One region of the Bacillus sp. N6 genome, then DNA from elsewhere that is predicted to be linked to it. Evidence: a T-box and tRNA genes for the amino acid it is inferred to sense, from the RefSeq annotation. Region 1 holds a T-box; the other holds one or more tRNA genes.

Region 1 (11,737 bases):
GGCGCAGTGTTTTTCACGTTTACTTTTTGTTTCTTCACAAGCTCTGGCGCTGTTCCTTCTAGACGGCTCTTCGCTTCAATAAGCTCATGGTCTTTCACATTTACAAGCTGTGCTTTACGCAATTGACGAAGTTCTTGAATAATACCTTCTGCTTCTTTCTTCGCAGCTTCGACTTTTTCTTCCCCTTCTTTTTGCGCTTTTAATAATTTTTCATCACGCTCATCGTTAAACTCAATAATTTGACGTTGCAACTCACGATGAAGTTTCTCAGATTGTTTGCGAAGTGCCTCTGCTTCGTTCCAGTCACGCTCTGCGTTCTTCTGGCTTTCTTCTAACTTCGCAATCATATTTTCAATTTTATTTGTATCTGTACTAATGTGGTTACGTGCTTGATCAATAACGCGATCAGATAATCCAAGGCGCTTCGAAATTTCAAAGGCGTTACTGCGACCTGGTACACCGATTAATAACTTATAAGTTGGACTTAATGTATTTACATCAAACTCAACACTCGCATTAATAACTTGCTCACGGTTGTATCCGTATGCTTTTAATTCTGGGTAATGCGTCGTAGCAACAACGCGAGCACCGCGGTTACATACTTCATCTAAAATCGAAATTGCTAGTGCAGCACCTTCTTGCGGGTCTGTTCCAGCACCTAATTCATCAAATAAAACTAAGCTTTCAAAATCAGCTTTTTCTAAAATATCTACAATGTTCACCATATGTGAGGAGAACGTACTTAAGCTTTGTTCAATCGACTGCTCATCACCGATATCAGCAAAGATATTTTTAAATACACAAATCTCTGACTCATCCATTACTGGAATGTGAAGACCAGATTGCGCCATTAATACACAAATACCAACTGTTTTCAGCGTAACTGTTTTACCACCTGTATTCGGTCCTGTAATAACAATTGTTGTGAAATCTTTACCTAGCATAATGTTATTTGGCACAATAATTTCTGGATCGATTAGCGGGTGACGAGCTTGTCTTAAATCCATATAACGCTCGTTATTTACAATTGGTTTCGTTGCTTTAATTCGTTTCGCATAAAAAGCTTTCGCAAAGATGAAATCAAGATTTGCAACTACTTCTACGTTTGATAAAACGATATCGGCTTCTACTGCCACTTCTTCTGTTAACATTAATAAGATGCGTTCAATTTCTTGTTTTTCTTTCACTCGTGCTTCTTGTAGTGCATTATTTAATTCTACAATTACTTGTGGTTCAATAAATAACGTTTGTCCAGAAGCAGATTGATCGTGAACAATACCGCCATATACGCCGCGGTATTCTTGCTTTACTGGGATTACGTAACGTTCGTTACGAATCGTTACAATCGAGTCAGACAGCATCTTTTGTGCGTTTGAAGAACGCGTCATATTTTCTAACTTTTCACGAATACGGCTTTCCGCAGTACGAATTTGAGTACGAATACCACGCAGTTTATCACTCGCGCTATCGACTACTTCACCGCCATCACCGATGCAATTTGTAATTTTCTTTTCTAAATCATATAAAGATACAATTTGAGCGACGTGAGTTTCTAAAATCGGAAGCTCGACACCGTTATCAGCCATATCTTCAATGAAACGTTTCATATTACGACTACCATACATCGTATTCGCAATATCAAGTAGTTCATTAGGGCTTAACATACTTCCAATCTTTGCACGCTTCACATTTGAGCGAATATCCGTAATGCCACCTAATGGTGCACTACCTTTTAAACGAATGACTTTCGCTGCTTCATCCGTTGTATCTTGCATTTCTACAATTTCTTCAAAATCAGTGCTCGGCACTAAATTCTTCACTTTATCACGGCCAAGTGAAGAGGCTGTATGTTCAAGTAATTGTTCTTTTACTTTATTGTATTCTAATACACGCAACGTTCTTTCTAACATGTTGCAGGTCCCCCTTGTGTTACTTATTACGTTTAATATAGTCTAATAAACGTTCAATATCCCATGTGTTAATCACGTTATCTTTTTGAATCCAACCTTTACGTGCTGCAGCTACACCTGTTTCCATATCTTCTAACATTTCAAGTGTATGAGCATCCGTATTAATCGCTACTTTTACACCAGCGTCTTGTGCTTGTTTTAATAATTTCGCGCTTAAATCTAGACGGTTCGGATTCGCATTTAATTCTAAAACTGTATTTGTCTCTTTTGCGAGTTCAATTAATAAATCTGTATCTACATCATAACCCTCACGGCGCCCGAGAAGACGTCCTGTCGGATGGGCAATCATTGTGACATGTTTATTCTCAAGTGCAGTACGCAGACGTTTCATAATCGTTTCACGGTCTTGTGAGAAGCTAGAGTGAATCGCTCCAATGACATAGTCTAATTCTTCTAATACTTCATCATCAAAATCAAGCGAGGCATCTGGTAAAATGTCCATTTCAATTCCGCGTAAAATTGTAATGTCTGGATACTTTTCATTCATACGTTCAATTTCTTTCGCTTGCTCACGAAGACGCTCTTTCGTTAAACCATTCGCTACTTTCAAGTATTGCGAGTGATCAGTAATCGCCATAAACTTGTATCCACGAGCACGGCACGCTTGTACCATTTCTTCAATAGAAAAAGCACCGTCACTCCAAGTTGTATGCATATGTAAATCACCTTGTATATCGGAAAACTGAATTAAGTTTGGATACTCTTTAATTAATTCAATTTCTTTTCCATCTTCACGCACTTCTGGCGGAATAAATGGCAGACCGAAATGAGCGAAGAAGTCTTCTTCAGTCTCAAATGTTTTCACTTCACCTGTTTCCAAGTTCTCTACACCGTACTCACTAATTTTCTCGCCTTTATCTTTTGCGATTTGACGCATTTTTACGTTATGGTCCTTTGATCCTGTGAAATGGTGAAGAGTTGTAATAAACTCTTCTGGTTTTACTAAACGAAAATCGATTGAAATATCATATTCATATTGAAGACGGACAGAAACTTTCGTATCTCCACTCGCGATTACTTCAATCATGTTATCGAATTGTAGTAAATGCTCACGTACCGCTGCTGGTTCTGTCGTTGCAATGATAAAATCTAAATCTTTCACTGTCTCACGAACACGGCGTAAGCTACCAGCGCGAGAGAAACGAATTACTTCAGCAATATTCGACAATTTCTCCTCTATTTCCCCGGCAATAGGCAATACCATCGCAATTGGTAAACGCTCTGGACGAGAGCCTACTTGATCGATTGCTTCTAATATTTTCTCTTCTGTCTTCTTACCGAAACCTGCTAAAGCCTGTACTTTATTTTCCTCACAAACAGCTTTTAGCGATTCCATATCAACAACACCAAGTTCTTTATATAACTTAGCCACCTTTTTACCACCAAGTCCTGGTAGTTTTAATAACGGCAATAAGCTACTTGGTACTTCTTTCTCAAGTTCTTGCAATACTTCAGATGTTCCCGATTCTATATATTCTTGAATAACAGCTGCTGTTCCTTTTCCGATTCCTGGAATCTTTGTGAAATCTTCAATTTCAGAAAGACTACGATCGTCACTTTCTAATGCTGCTGCCGCTTTACGAAATGCAGATATTTTAAATGGATTCGCACCCTTTAGTTCCATAAAAAGCCCGATTGTCTCTAATAATTTGATAACTTGTTTTTTATTTACTTTCATCATTGCCCCGCCTTTCTTTCATAGAAAAAAACTTCTCTTTCCGAAAAAAGAGAAGTTATACTCTGCTACCTGTCTGCCATAGTTCCTTCACCTTTTCAGATAGAATCGGTGTATCGTCTACAATTATTTTGCTAATTAATGATTTTTGTAATGGTGTTTGTACCTGTTCAATCGGAAGAATATTTCCAATGATAATTAAGACAAACAAAATAATATATACTTCTAAAAATCCGAGGATTGCCCCCGCAAACGCATTTACTTGCTTTAAAACCGGTATTTCTGCAAACATATTTAACAAATTACCAAGTAATGAAAGTGCAATTTTAGTGATAATAAACAATATGATAAACGCAAGCGCTTGATAAAATACTGTCTCAATATTATTTGCATTAATCCATTCTGGAACAGATACGTTTTTATCAAATGGATACGGAATAAATTTCGCAAGTGCTGGCGCTAAATCTTTACAGTACCAGTATGCAACAAGGTATGCGATAATAAAGCTTGTTAACTTTACAAGTTGCAGAATAAACCCTCTGCGTAAGCCGAGGAAAAATCCCATAACAAGCAGTAAAATGATAATAATATCAATCATGTTATTCCATTCCTTTTTTTGTCATACTTTCTTTCAATTTCTCATGTTCTTCTTTTAATTTTATGTAATCGTGTATGACGTTTACCGCCGTCAATACCGCTAGTCTACTCGTGTCAAGCGAAGGATTCTTGGCATTGAGTTCGCGCATTTTATCATCCACAATCGCTGCTACCATGCGGATATGACTTGTACTTTCATCGCCAACAACTGAATATTGCTGACCATAGATTTCTACATTAATTCGACTTTTCTTTCCCTTTTGTTGTGACAACTCACCGGCCTCCAATCACGTACAGAATCCTAAAGTTTATCATACCATGAACCTTCATAATATGGAAACAGAAAGAACAATCCGATATGATAAAAATAACAATATAAAAAAAGGGGCGACCATTATGTCAAATTCTATCGTAATTCAAACAAATTCTACAGTAATTGAAGACATGAAACAACAATATAAACATTCGCTTAGTCCAAAAATTCCACAAGGCGGAATCTTCATGGCAAAGGTACCATCTTGCACAATTACAGCGTATAAATCTGGAAAAGTAATGTTCCAAGGAGGCCGCGCTGAAGCAGAAGCTTCTCGTTGGCAAACTGTCTCTCAAACACCGAAAACAGCTGTAAAAAAATCTGTCGATTCCCATCGTTATGCGCCGCCCGCTTCCATCGGTACAATGTCTATTGTAGGGTCTGATGAAGTTGGTACGGGAGATTTCTTTGGACCGATGACAGTCGTTGCTGTATATGTGGATGCAAAGCAAATTCCACTGCTAAAAGAACTTGGTATAAAAGACTCTAAAAACTTAAATGACGATCAAATTACTGCCATTGCGAAACAACTTCTACACGTTGTTCCTTACAGCTCCCTTGTCCTTCATAATGAAAAATATAACGAGCTATTTGACAAAGGAAACAACCAAGGTAAGTTAAAAGCTTTACTACACAATAAAGCTATTACAAACTTATTAGCTAAAATGGCACCTACAAAACCTGAAGGCGTCTTAATCGATCAATTCACACAACCTGATACATACTATAAATATTTAGCAAAACAAAAACAGGTACAGCGTGAAAATGTTTACTTCGCAACGAAAGGCGAAAGTGTCCATTTAGCAGTAGCCGCTGCTTCTATTTTAGCTCGCTACTCATTCGTAAAACAGTTTGACGAACTAAGTAAAAAAGCTGGTATGCCACTTCCAAAAGGTGCTGGTAAACAAGTTGATATCGCCGCAGCTAAATTAATTCAAAAGCTTGGTAAAGAACGATTACCCGAGTTTGTGAAACTGCATTTCGCTAATACGGAGAAGGCGTTTCGCTTATTAAAATAGTATCGACAAAAACAGGAGCCTACAAACTCCTGTTTTTTGTTTCACCCTACTATTGTCCTTGTAATTATGTCACAACATAAATATACATATTATTAAAATTAAAGAAGATAATTCCTATTACTATTTCTATAAATGATTCTAAACATCTTACTAGGTAATCCCATGAAAGACAATTCAAAATTAGGGAGAATATCCAACTATTAAGTGAGCAACAGGAGTTCCAAAATTTAATCGAAAGATATGGTAGATCATTCCTATTAAATTTTCGGATTCGAAAATTTATCGTGAAACACGATGCACAACAAGCTACAACACTTCTGTGAGGAATTTGAATTCATGATTAGAAGAAAAGGATTGTTTACATAAGGAGGGAATTCATATGGACGCTGTGAAAGTTAAAAAATTATTATATGTTTTCATACACCTCGTAGGTCCACTTTCTTACTTCATTATTTCTACTGTTTGGGGCACTTTCTTCACTACTAAATCCACATTCGAAAACATATCTGATAGCCTTAGCGTTATGGCCATCTATTACGTGTTCATAAGTTTACTGTGGTTTTTCTATTTCGATCGATTAGACAAAGACATAAATAAGATTACAAAAGAAATTAACGATAATATGATGTAACACATAACAAAGGAGAGCCCTTAAGACTCTCCTTTGTTATATTAGCTTCGTTTCTGCTTCTTATTAGATGAAGGTACTTTATGAGAACCTGTTTCATGTGTCGTCGTTCCTTGTCCTTCTACTTCTGGAGAACCTAGGCCCGATCTTGAATGATCTTTTTTTACTTTTTTACTCATTTATATTCACCCCTTCGCGTTACTTTTTGCTACGGGGTCATAAACTATGCAAACAAAAAAGCGAGAGGAAATCCTCTCGCTTTTTTCATATTTTAGAACTCAGAAGAACCTGGAGTTCTTGGGAATGGAATTACGTCACGGATGTTAGCCATACCAGTGATGTACATTAGGAAGCGCTCGAAACCTAGACCGAATCCAGCGTGTTTTGTACCACCGTATTTTCTAAGTTCTAAGTACCACCAGTAGTCCTCTTCGTTCATACCTAATTCTTTAATTCTGTCTACTAAAACGTCCATTCTTTCTTCACGTTGACTTCCGCCGATTAATTCGCCGATGCCAGGAACTAGAAGGTCAGTAGCAGCTACTGTTTTTCCATCTTCATTCATACGCATGTAGAACGCTTTAATGTCTTTCGGGTAGTCAGTTACGAATACAGGGCGTTTGAAGATTTCTTCTGATAAGTATCTTTCATGCTCTGTTTGTAAGTCAATACCCCATTCTACTGGGTATTTGAAGTCAGCACCTGATTCTTGAAGTACTTTAATTGCTTCTGTATATGTGATGCGACCGAAGTCAGAGTTAATCACGTTGTTCATACGCTCTAGAACTGTTTTATCAACGAAGCTGTTGAAGAAGTCCATTTCTTCTGGTGCATGCTCTAATACATATTTCATTGCATATTTCAGCATATCTTCTGTAAGATCCATTACATCGCCTAACTCAGCGAATGCAATCTCAGGCTCAACCATCCAGAACTCAGCAGCGTGGCGAGTTGTGTTTGAGTTTTCCGCACGGAATGTAGGTCCGAATGTATATACATCACGGAATGCTAATGCATACGCTTCAGCGTTCAGCTGTCCACTTACTGTTAAGTTTGTTTCTTTACCGAAGAAGTCTTTTGATTCATCAACTTGTCCGTCTTCACCTTTTGGTACGTTGTTTAAATCTTGTGTTGTTACGCGGAACATTTCGCCAGCACCTTCTGTATCACTACCAGTGATGATTGGTGTGTGAACATGTACAAATCCACGCTCTTGGAAGAACTGGTGAATCGCAAATGCTGCGATAGAACGTACGCGGAACGTTGCAGAGAATGCATTTGTTCTTGGACGTAAGTGAGCGATTGTACGTAAGTATTCAAACGTATGACGCTTCTTTTGAAGTGGGTAATCAGAATCTGATAAGCCCTCGATATCAATTTTTTCTGCTTTAATTTCAAATGGTTGCTTCGCTCCAGGCGTTGCAATTACTTTACCTTCTACTTTCACTGAAGAGCTAAGTGGAAGCTTTGCAATTTCTTTAAAGTTCTCTAATTCTGTATCGAAAACGATTTGAACGCTTTTGAAGAAGCTACCGTCGTTTAATTCGATGAAACCAAATGCTTTTGAATCACGTAAGTTACGAATCCACCCTGATACTTGTACTGTTTGACCTGCATACTTTTCTGTATCTCTATACAGACTTTTTACTAATGTGTTTTCCATAGTGAAATTCTCCTTTGCTGATATATTTAAATACAAAAAAACCTTTCATCCATAAAGGGACGAAAGGTTAAACTTCGCGGTACCACCCAATTTGTCATAAAGACCAACTTTAACTCGTATGTAATACATACTTCCCGGTTTGTAACAGGCCGGATTCCCGTCTAAGTCTACTCTTGAATACAAGATTCAATTTCGGTTAGCAACTCCAAGGTGTTCTTCACATATACCGCCTCATCAGGCTCTCACCGCCCCTGACTCGCTTTGGATTATAGTATATACTACTTTTCCTTATCATCGTCTTTCATTTTGTTAAACTAAAATTAATGTACTACATTCGAGAGAAAGATGCAAGATGCCAGAAAATATATAAGCGATTTTTGTAATATATCGACTTACCGACATCTTTCGACGATTGTGCAATAAAAAAAATTGCCGGAATGAATCCGGCAATTTTCTAATTACTTACGTAACTCCGCACCAAATTTCTCTTCTACCGTTGTTAATACACGGTTATGCGCTTCTGTTACTTCTTCATCTGTTAACGTACGTTCTGCATCGAAGTAAGTCATAGAAAATGCAAGTGATTTCTTGCCTTCTTCCATTTTTTCACCTTCGTATAAGTCGAATAGTGTTACGTCTTTCAGAAGTTCTCCGCCAGCTTCAGCAATGACTTGCTTCATTTCACCAGCTTTTGTTTCTTTTGTTACCACAACAGCCATGTCACGTGTCATAGATGGGAAACGCGGAATTGCTGAGTAGTAAGTTTCTTCAGCGTCTGCACCGAATACTTTTACAAGAGATAGTTCAAATACGAATGTATTTTTCACATCTAATTGTTTTTCTGCTTCTGGGTGCAATTGACCGATGAAGCCAATTACTTCGCCATCTAATACGATGTCAGCTGTACGGCCTGGGTGCATACCTTCACGTTTTGCTGGTGCATATGTGATTTGGTTTGAAACGCCAAGTACGTCAAATAGTCCTTCTAGTACACCTTTCATAACGAAGAAGTCTACTACTTTCTTCTCACCTTGCCATGCATGGTGAAGAGCAAGACCTGTCATAACACCTGCAAGGTGTTGTTCTTCTTTCGGAAGTTCTCCTTCTTCTGTTGGTAAGAAGATAGAACCTACTTCGTATAAAGCAACGCTGTCGTTTTTACGAGCAACATTGTATGAAACTGCTTCTAGCAATTGTGGCACTAAGCTTAAACGAAGTTGGCTACGCTCTTCGCTCATTGAAAGCGCAAGGTTTACAGGTGCTTTTTCGTTTGTCTCAACCATGTATTGTTTCGCTTTGTCAGCGCTTGTTAATGAATACGTGATTGCTTCATATAAACCAGCACCCTCTAAGAAGCGACGTACTTTACGACGTTTCGTTTGTGCTGATGTTAATTTACCACGAGTCATCGTTCCAGAAGGTAATGTAACTGGAATGTGGTCATAACCGTATAGACGGCCCACTTCTTCTACTAAGTCTTCTGAAATTGCAATATCAGGACGACGTGCTGGTACATTTACATGGAATGTTCCTTCTACTTCTGTGAATGGGAATTTCAAGTTTGTAAACATTGTACCCATTTCACTCGCAGAAATATTTGTACCTAATACACGGTTTACTTTTTCAGCAGTAACAGATACTGTACGCTCTTGTACTTGTAAGTTGTCAGCTTCTACTACACCTTCAAGCGCTTCACCGCCAGCATATTTCGCCATTAAAGCAGCTGCGTGTTGAATTGCTTCAAATGTACGTGTTGGGTCGATTCCTTTTTCGAAACGTGCACTTGATTCACTACGAAGACCTAAGTCTTTTGATGTACGACGCACTGTTTGACCTGCAAAGTATGCAGACTCAATTAGAACGTTTACTGTCTCATTTGTAACTTCAGAATCCGCTCCGCCCATTACACCAGCAACAGCTAAAGCTTTTGTTCCGTTTGTAATTACAAGGTGGTGGCTTTGTAATGTACGCTCTTGATCATCTAACGTTTCAATTTTTTCGCCTTCTTTTGCAAGACGAACAACGATTTCTTTTGAACCTAATTTATCGTAATCGAATGCATGTAACGGTTGACCGTATTCCATTAAAATGTAGTTTGTAATATCAACTACGTTGCTAATTGGACGAATGCCAGCTGCCATAAGGCGAGTTTGCATCCACATTGGTGATGGACCAATCTTTACGTTTTTAACCATTTTTGCAATGTATAATGGGTTTTCTTCTTTCGCTTCTACACTTACAGAAATATAATCAGAAGTTTTTTCTGCTGTTTCTTGTAATTCGATAGCTGGAAGTTTTACTTCTCGCCCGTAAATAGCAGCCACTTCATATGCAACACCTAACATGTTTAAGCAATCTGCACGGTTTGGTGTTAAACCAAGCTCAAGTACTTCATCGTGTAAGTTTAAAATTTCAAGTGCATCTGCACCAACTTCAGCGTCACTTGGGAAGATGAAGATACCATCTGCATATTCTTTTGAAACTAACTTTCCATCAATGCCAAGCTCTTGAAGAGCACAAACCATACCGTGAGAAGCTTCACCACGTAGTTTTGCTTTTTTAATTTTGAAGTTACCAGGAAGTACAGCACCAACTTTTGCAACTGGTACTTTTAAACCTTTTGCAATGTTAGCAGCTCCACAAATAATTTGAACTGGCTCTTCTTCACCGATATCGATTAAGCATTTGCTTAATTTATCAGCTTCTGGGTGTTTTTCACATTCTAATACGTGACCAACTACAACACCTTTTACACCTTTATTTAATACTTCAACGCCTTCTACTTCAATACCACTTTTCGTGATTTTGTCTGCTAGTTCTTGTGCTGTTACATCTTTAATATCTACATACTCTTGTAACCAACGATATGATACGAACATATTTATCCTCTCCTTCCCTTACGCTCGTTTGAATTGTTGTAAGAAACGTACATCATTTGTATAGAAATGACGAATGTCATCTACGCCGTATTTCAACATTGCGATACGCTCTGCGCCCATACCGAATGCGAAACCTTGATATTCTTTTGAATCATAACCAGCCATTTCAAGTACGTTCGGGTGAACCATACCTGCGCCTAAAATTTCAATCCAGCCAGTTCCTTTACAAGTGCCGCAACCTTTGCCATGACACATCATACAAGAAATATCCATCTCTACAGATGGCTCTGTGAATGGGAAGAAACTTGGACGAAGACGGATTTCACGATCTTCACCGAACATCTTTTTCACGAATACTTGCAGTGTACCTTTTAAGTCACTCATACGAATGTTTTTATCAATTACAAGACCTTCAATTTGCATGAACTGATGTGAATGCGTCGCATCATCATCATCGCGGCGATACACTTTACCAGGACAGATAATTTTGATTGGGCCTTTTTCTTTATTATTTTCCATCGTACGTGCTTGCACAGAAGATGTATGTGTACGTAGTAACGTTTCTTCTGTAATGTAGAATGTATCTTGCATGTCACGTGCTGGGTGATCTTTCGGTAAGTTTAGTGCTTCGAAGTTGTAGTAGTCTTTTTCTACTTCTGTTCCTTCAGCTACTTCATAACCCATACCGATGAATACATCTTCAATTTGTTCAACAACAGCTGTTAACGGATGGTGACAACCTGTTTCAACAGGACGACCTGGTAATGTAACATCAATTGTTTCCGTAGCTAATTTCGCTTCAATTACTGCTTTTTCTAAGTTACCAATTTTGTCTTCTAGACGCGTTTGAATCGCTTCACGTACTTCATTTACTAATGCTCCCATACGTGGACGCTCTTCTGCTGATAATTTTCCCATGCCGCGTAATACTTCTGTAATTGGACCTTTTTTTCCTAAATACGCTACGCGTACGTCGTTTAAGCCCTTTAGCTC
Region 2 (6,114 bases), 1.6 Mb from region 1:
GAGTCCACATCGACGGGGAGGTTTGGCACCTCGATGTCGGCTCATCGCATCCTGGGGCTGTAGTCGGTCCCAAGGGTTGGGCTGTTCGCCCATTAAAGCGGTACGCGAGCTGGGTTCAGAACGTCGTGAGACAGTTCGGTCCCTATCCGTCGTGGGCGTAGGAAATTTGAGAGGAGCTGTCCTTAGTACGAGAGGACCGGGATGGACGCACCGCTGGTGTACCAGTTGTTCTGCCAAGGGCATAGCTGGGTAGCTATGTGCGGAAGGGATAAGTGCTGAAAGCATCTAAGCATGAAGCCCCCCTCAAGATGAGATTTCCCATAGCGTAAGCTAGTAAGATCCCTGAAAGATGATCAGGTTGATAGGTTCGAGGTGGAAGCATGGTGACATGTGGAGCTGACGAATACTAATAGATCGAGGACTTAACCATATAATATGAAGCAATGTTATCTAGTTTTGAAAGAATATAAAAAACTTGTTGACTTTTAAAAGCAAATGAGTTAAAATGATTCTTGTCTTAAATGAATACAGTCTGGTAATGATGGCAGAGAGGTCACACCCGTTCCCATACCGAACACGGAAGTTAAGCTCTCTAGCGCCGATGGTAGTTGGGACCTTGTCCCTGTGAGAGTAGGACGTTGCCAGGCAAAATGGAGGATTAGCTCAGCTGGGAGAGCACCTGCCTTACAAGCAGGGGGTCGGCGGTTCGATCCCGTCATCCTCCACCATATATGTCGGAGGGGTAGCGAAGTGGCTAAACGCGGCGGACTGTAAATCCGCTCCTTCGGGTTCGGCAGTTCGAATCTGCCCCCCTCCACCATTCTTAATTAATGGGCTATAGCCAAGCGGTAAGGCAACGGACTTTGACTCCGTCATGCGCTGGTTCGAATCCAGCTAGCCCAGCCATTAAGAGCCATTAGCTCAGTTGGTAGAGCATCTGACTTTTAATCAGAGGGTCGAAGGTTCGAATCCTTCATGGCTCACCATTTTTAATAAAACATGCGGGTGTGGCGGAATTGGCAGACGCACTAGACTTAGGATCTAGCGCCTTTGGCGTGGGGGTTCGACTCCCTTCACCCGCACTTTTAATAAAATAACTCATACATGTCTTGCGGAAGTAGTTCAGTGGTAGAATACAACCTTGCCAAGGTTGGGGTCGCGGGTTCGAATCCCGTCTTCCGCTCCAATTTTCAATATGACATGCCGGGGTGGCGGAACAGGCAGACGCACAGGACTTAAAATCCTGCGGTGGGTGACCACCGTGCGGGTTCGACCCCCGCCCTCGGCACCATATGCGCCCGTAGCTCAATTGGATAGAGCGTTTGACTACGGATCAAGAGGTTAGGGGTTCGACTCCTCTCGGGCGCGCTTTTATTAACGGGAAGTGGCTCAGCTTGGTAGAGCACCTGGTTTGGGACCAGGGGGTCGCAGGTTCAAATCCTGTCTTCCCGATATTCCATAAAACATGGGGCCTTAGCTCAGCTGGGAGAGCGCCTGCCTTGCACGCAGGAGGTCAGCGGTTCGATCCCGCTAGGCTCCACTTTATTTAATATATGTCTCGGAGGTATACCCAAGTTCGGCTGAAGGGATCGGTCTTGAAAACCGACAGGCGGTGAGAATCGCGCGGGGGTTCGAATCCCTCTACCTCCTCCATTTTTAAAAATGGTTTAGACATATAATAATAAAATATTTATTTTTTCCTTCATGGAGGTATACCCAAGTTCGGCTGAAGGGATCGGTCTTGAAAACCGACAGGCGGCGAGAGTCGCGCGGGGGTTCGAATCCCTCTACCTCCTCCATTTTTTAATTTAATATTGTCGCGGGGTGGAGCAGCACGGTAGCTCGTCGGGCTCATAACCCGAAGGTCGCAGGTTCAAATCCTGTCCCCGCAACCAAATGGTCCCGTGGTGTAGTGGTTAACATGCCTGCCTGTCACGCAGGAGATCGCCGGTTCGACCCCGGTCGGGACCGCCATTTATGTTGGCTCGGTAGCTCAGTCGGTAGAGCAGAGGACTGAAAATCCTCGTGTCGGCGGTTCGATTCCGTCCCGAGCCACCATTTTTTTATGCCGGCTTAGCTCAATTGGTAGAGCAACTGACTTGTAATCAGTAGGTTGGGGGTTCAAGTCCTCTAGCCGGCATCATTTAGGGGCATAGTTTAAAGGTAGAACTGAGGTCTCCAAAACCTCCAGTGTGGGTTCGATTCCTACTGCCCCTGTAAAGTATATGGGCCTATAGCTCAGCTGGTTAGAGCGCACGCCTGATAAGCGTGAGGTCGATGGTTCGAGTCCATTTAGGCCCACCATATATTATTCCGCAGTAGCTCAGTGGTAGAGCTATCGGCTGTTAACCGATCGGTCGTAGGTTCGAGTCCTACCTGCGGAGCCATGGCCCGTTGGTCAAGTGGTTAAGACACCGCCCTTTCACGGCGGTAACACGGGTTCGAATCCCGTACGGGTCATACAAAAAAGAGTCAGCATTATGCTGGCTCTTTTTTATTTTGTTGATCCTTTTTATCATTTTACTTTCCAGAAATAAATAAAGGAATTTTGGAAAAGCTATGGTATGTATAAAAAGGAGGAAATAAATAATGACACGAGTTAGAGACTTAATGAGTACCCATATTGTACATTGTACACCGCTAGACAATGTATATGAGGCAGCTGTAAAAATGAAGGAAGAATCGGTTGGGTTAATTCCTGTTGTTGAAAATGAGCAAGTTGTTGGGCTTGTTACTGATCGAGATTTAGTTGTTCGAGGGATTGCTGAAAAACATCCTGGATCTAATAAAATTACAAATGTAATGACAACAAATATTATCTCAGTTTCTCCAAATGATTCTATTGAAAAAGCTACAGAGCTAATGGCACAGTATCAAATTAGACGGTTACCAGTAGTTGATAGTGGTCAGCTTATTGGCATGTTAGCACTAGGAGATTTAGCTATAAGGGAATCGGCAGATGATCAAGCTGGATTTGCCTTGAGCGAAATCTCAGAGCGTACAGAGTAAATTGAAACTTTAATTAACCGAGATTTTAATGGTCACTCATAAAGAGCTAAATTATATATAAAGTTCAGATGCATTATTCTAGTATATATGGATTAAACTAATATGTTAGCGTGATGTATCTGAGACATTATATAATAAGGATATGGTTAATAATTTCCACAGTTTTTTTAAATTTGTTATTCTTCATTTTTAATAAGAGAAAAGATGATATACTGATAGATATAAGTATTATGAGGGATTTTGAATATAACAATATTAATTTTTAGTGGTACGATAATAAATTAATATTTCCTACATAGATGAAAAGGGAAGGGGAATTATATGAAGGCTGTACAGGGCGATCCAAATTGGAATTTGGTTACAGATACATATATAGAACCAAATAATTTCGCTGAATTATTTTCTTTGCTTGTACCTTGTCACCCAAAAGGTGAGGGGAAAGAACGAACTATATTAGTATGGAAAGAGAAAGAATTTTATAAAGAAGAAAATTTAGCGGCATTTATCGTATATGGCATGAATAAAGTAAAGAATTTACCGCAGTTTCATAAAGATGAAATTCCAACTTTAGTGCGTATTCTTCGCTTATGCCAAGAGATTGGTTGGTATGAAGAGGCAAATGCTTTTATGATAGCACAAGGATTAGCTGAGTTTGTTCATACTTCATTGGAATATGAAACATGGGATCTTTTGACGCAATCAGTTGCTTTAAACTATTTAATTATTAAATATCGTATAGGTGAATTGACAGATAGGGATATTGAAATTTGGGATAGAGTTAAATTTAATGAGAAATGTATAACCGATTGTAAACATTTATTATCTCATAAAGAAGTATTGGAATTTACATTCTTTTATATGTGTAAGAGAGCGAAATCATTATCAAAAGAGCAATTAAATAGTGATATGATGAGTTTAGCAATGTATTGTAATACTTTCGTATATGATTTATATACACATGATTTATTACGGAAATATCGTAAGTGTACAGATTTCCTATCATATTATGGACCTAGTCAGGCAGTTTTAGCATGTCAAAGAGCTGTATTATCTCAAATTTCCGATCGCTTAGACCCATTAAAGACAACACATGTAGATGATTATTTATATGTAATGAAAGAAATGATGGAGCATATGACGATAGGAGTAATGGATCGATACGGTCATTTTATTGGAAAGCTACTATCTTATGTGCCATTTTTCGAGATGATACAAGTTCCACAGCATGCATATTATTGTGAAGAATTACTGTATATTTGTAAGGGCATTGAATATAAAGAAGAAACACTACGCAATTATATATTTATACAATTACATGATTGTTTACCATCATTCTTTAGGCTATTTCTTAAAAATAAGCGTTACGCAACGATTCATGATATTCTTTTCTATTGGTGCGATGACGAACAACGAATGAGCTTAGAGAAAAAATATAATCTGAGCTTTATTTATGAAAAATATGCTTGTGGATAAACAATATTTTCGATATGAAAAATTAATATAAATTAAAAAGGATCTCCAGTTTATGTGAGATCCTTTTTTGTTAGTAAAACAAGGAGAAAGTGATTAAAACAAGAAACAACATTCCATATAGGAGAAGTTGTGCAGTATAACTTCCTTGTATACCAAAAAAAGTATTGGCTTTCTTATACAAATGCAATATGTATTTTATTGGAGCATCTTTGAAAGATTGGTACACAGTGTCTCCTCTTTCTAAGCTTCTTGTTTTTGTTTTTGGTTATAAGGGACATTAATATATCTAGCTACAAATAATAAAACAGCCATAAAGAATACTGGAAATACAGTAGATAAATAAAAGCCATTACTAATTATATTTGTTATGAGAGCACTCAAAAGAAATATAGCGTTATAAATATGGGCAATTTTTTGTTTTAGTTGCACTTGAAATGATTCCATCATAATTTCTAATGCAACAAAAGCAATAATAATAGATAAAAATACAATATTTGTATTGTAAATGATTAAACAACAGATTAAACCTAAAAAGGCTGCGTATTCAATTATAAGAGGTATATTGCGTGGCATACAATTTACCTAACTAAATATGGCAGTGGATTTACTGCATTTGTTTTTTCAAAATTCCATTCTCCATTATGTAATTCAAAATGAAGATGTTGCCCGTATGAATGACCTGTGTTGCCCATATGACCTACTAATTGTCCAGCTTGTACTTGATCACCAGTTTGTACAGTGCGATCCTTCATATGAGCATAAACAGTTGTATATAATTTCCCATTGATTTGATGCGCAATGAACACAACATTGCCATAGCTAGCTGAATAATAAGATTTCACAACTTTACCTGCAGCAGCAGCTTGGATAGAGACGTTCCCTGGAGCAGCAATATCTATACCATAATGCATTTGTTCCCATCGTATATCAAAGGTTGAGCTAATTCTTCCTTGAGCAGGGAATTTGAAAGCAGCTGGAATAGATGAAGGCTGATCTGTTTTAGCCTGTGGTTGATTTTGTACTACATAGTGTTTTGCTACATATCCGTATCCTGTGCCAAAACGAATTTTATACCAAGTTCCTACAGTTTCTACTACTTGTACTTGTGTACCGTTTTGTAATGAACCGAGTAGAGCGCTACTTGTACTAGTGTTGCTACGTACATTCAGATTAGGTGTTGCAACAGTATATTTTGTATTATTTTGAACGGTGATTCCTTTTACTAAGGGTTGTGAACCATTAGAGATGAATGCTTTTTGTACGTAACCCGTTTGGCCATTATGTGATATTTTATACCATTCGCCTTGATCTTCTTGAACGGTAATAAACTTGCCATTTGGTAATACATCTAAAATGGAAGATTCTAAATTAGGTTCAGAGCGAACGTTTAATGCATTAGCATTGACGATGTATTGATCATTAGATTGAAGTTTGTTTTTTAGTAAAATAGCATCTTTTTGTACATAACCTACTTTATTATGAACAGATACTTTATACCAACCATTAGTTGTTTCAAGGATGTTCACTTTTGTATTAAAGCGAATTGTATCAATTGATGTGCTCTTTACGTTATCTTCTGTATGTAATGCTACTTGATCGACTTTGACATACCCAGTTTTAACATTAGATAAT

Evidence for each region. The T-box of region 1 lies ahead of asnS (asparagine--tRNA ligase). A T-box ahead of a tRNA ligase gene usually reads a tRNA of that ligase, here a tRNA-Asn.
Region 2: it encodes a tRNA-Asn, which carries the amino acid that the T-box ahead of asnS (asparagine--tRNA ligase) is inferred to sense. The anticodon was not compared.

The regions. Positions count from the first base shown of each region.
Region 1 is NZ_CM127843.1:4,438,238-4,449,974, forward strand. It holds gene ACUXVC_RS22855 (endonuclease MutS2) at 1-1,910, opposite strand, end outside; gene polX (DNA polymerase/3'-5' exonuclease PolX) at 1,930-3,648, opposite strand; gene ACUXVC_RS22865 (CvpA family protein) at 3,704-4,243, opposite strand; gene zapA (cell division protein ZapA) at 4,245-4,514, opposite strand; gene rnhC (ribonuclease HIII) at 4,639-5,574, shown strand; partial or broken gene ACUXVC_RS22880 (hypothetical protein) at 5,707-5,940, shown strand; gene ACUXVC_RS22885 (hypothetical protein) at 5,954-6,205, shown strand; gene ACUXVC_RS22890 (YuzL family protein) at 6,247-6,381, opposite strand; gene asnS (asparagine--tRNA ligase) at 6,474-7,865, opposite strand; T-box leader at 7,918-8,169, opposite strand; gene pheT (phenylalanine--tRNA ligase subunit beta) at 8,324-10,744, opposite strand; gene pheS (phenylalanine--tRNA ligase subunit alpha) at 10,763-11,737, opposite strand, start outside.
Region 2 is NZ_CM127843.1:737,554-743,667, forward strand. It holds rRNA gene ACUXVC_RS03675 (23S ribosomal RNA) at 1-430, shown strand, start outside; rRNA gene rrf (5S ribosomal RNA) at 532-647, shown strand; tRNA gene ACUXVC_RS03685 (tRNA-Val) at 653-728, shown strand; tRNA gene ACUXVC_RS03690 (tRNA-Tyr) at 737-820, shown strand; tRNA gene ACUXVC_RS03695 (tRNA-Gln) at 832-906, shown strand; tRNA gene ACUXVC_RS03700 (tRNA-Lys) at 911-986, shown strand; tRNA gene ACUXVC_RS03705 (tRNA-Leu) at 1,002-1,082, shown strand; tRNA gene ACUXVC_RS03710 (tRNA-Gly) at 1,112-1,186, shown strand; tRNA gene ACUXVC_RS03715 (tRNA-Leu) at 1,203-1,291, shown strand; tRNA gene ACUXVC_RS03720 (tRNA-Arg) at 1,295-1,368, shown strand; tRNA gene ACUXVC_RS03725 (tRNA-Pro) at 1,379-1,452, shown strand; tRNA gene ACUXVC_RS03730 (tRNA-Ala) at 1,468-1,540, shown strand; tRNA gene ACUXVC_RS03735 (tRNA-Ser) at 1,561-1,653, shown strand; tRNA gene ACUXVC_RS03740 (tRNA-Ser) at 1,707-1,799, shown strand; tRNA gene ACUXVC_RS03745 (tRNA-Met) at 1,819-1,895, shown strand; tRNA gene ACUXVC_RS03750 (tRNA-Asp) at 1,899-1,974, shown strand; tRNA gene ACUXVC_RS03755 (tRNA-Phe) at 1,983-2,058, shown strand; tRNA gene ACUXVC_RS03760 (tRNA-Thr) at 2,068-2,140, shown strand; tRNA gene ACUXVC_RS03765 (tRNA-Trp) at 2,147-2,217, shown strand; tRNA gene ACUXVC_RS03770 (tRNA-Ile) at 2,228-2,304, shown strand; tRNA gene ACUXVC_RS03775 (tRNA-Asn) at 2,313-2,387, shown strand; tRNA gene ACUXVC_RS03780 (tRNA-Glu) at 2,389-2,460, shown strand; gene ACUXVC_RS03785 (CBS domain-containing protein) at 2,590-3,009, shown strand; gene ACUXVC_RS03790 (DUF3965 domain-containing protein) at 3,331-4,482, shown strand; gene ACUXVC_RS03795 (hypothetical protein) at 4,723-5,055, opposite strand; gene ACUXVC_RS03800 (SH3 domain-containing protein) at 5,061-6,114, opposite strand, start outside.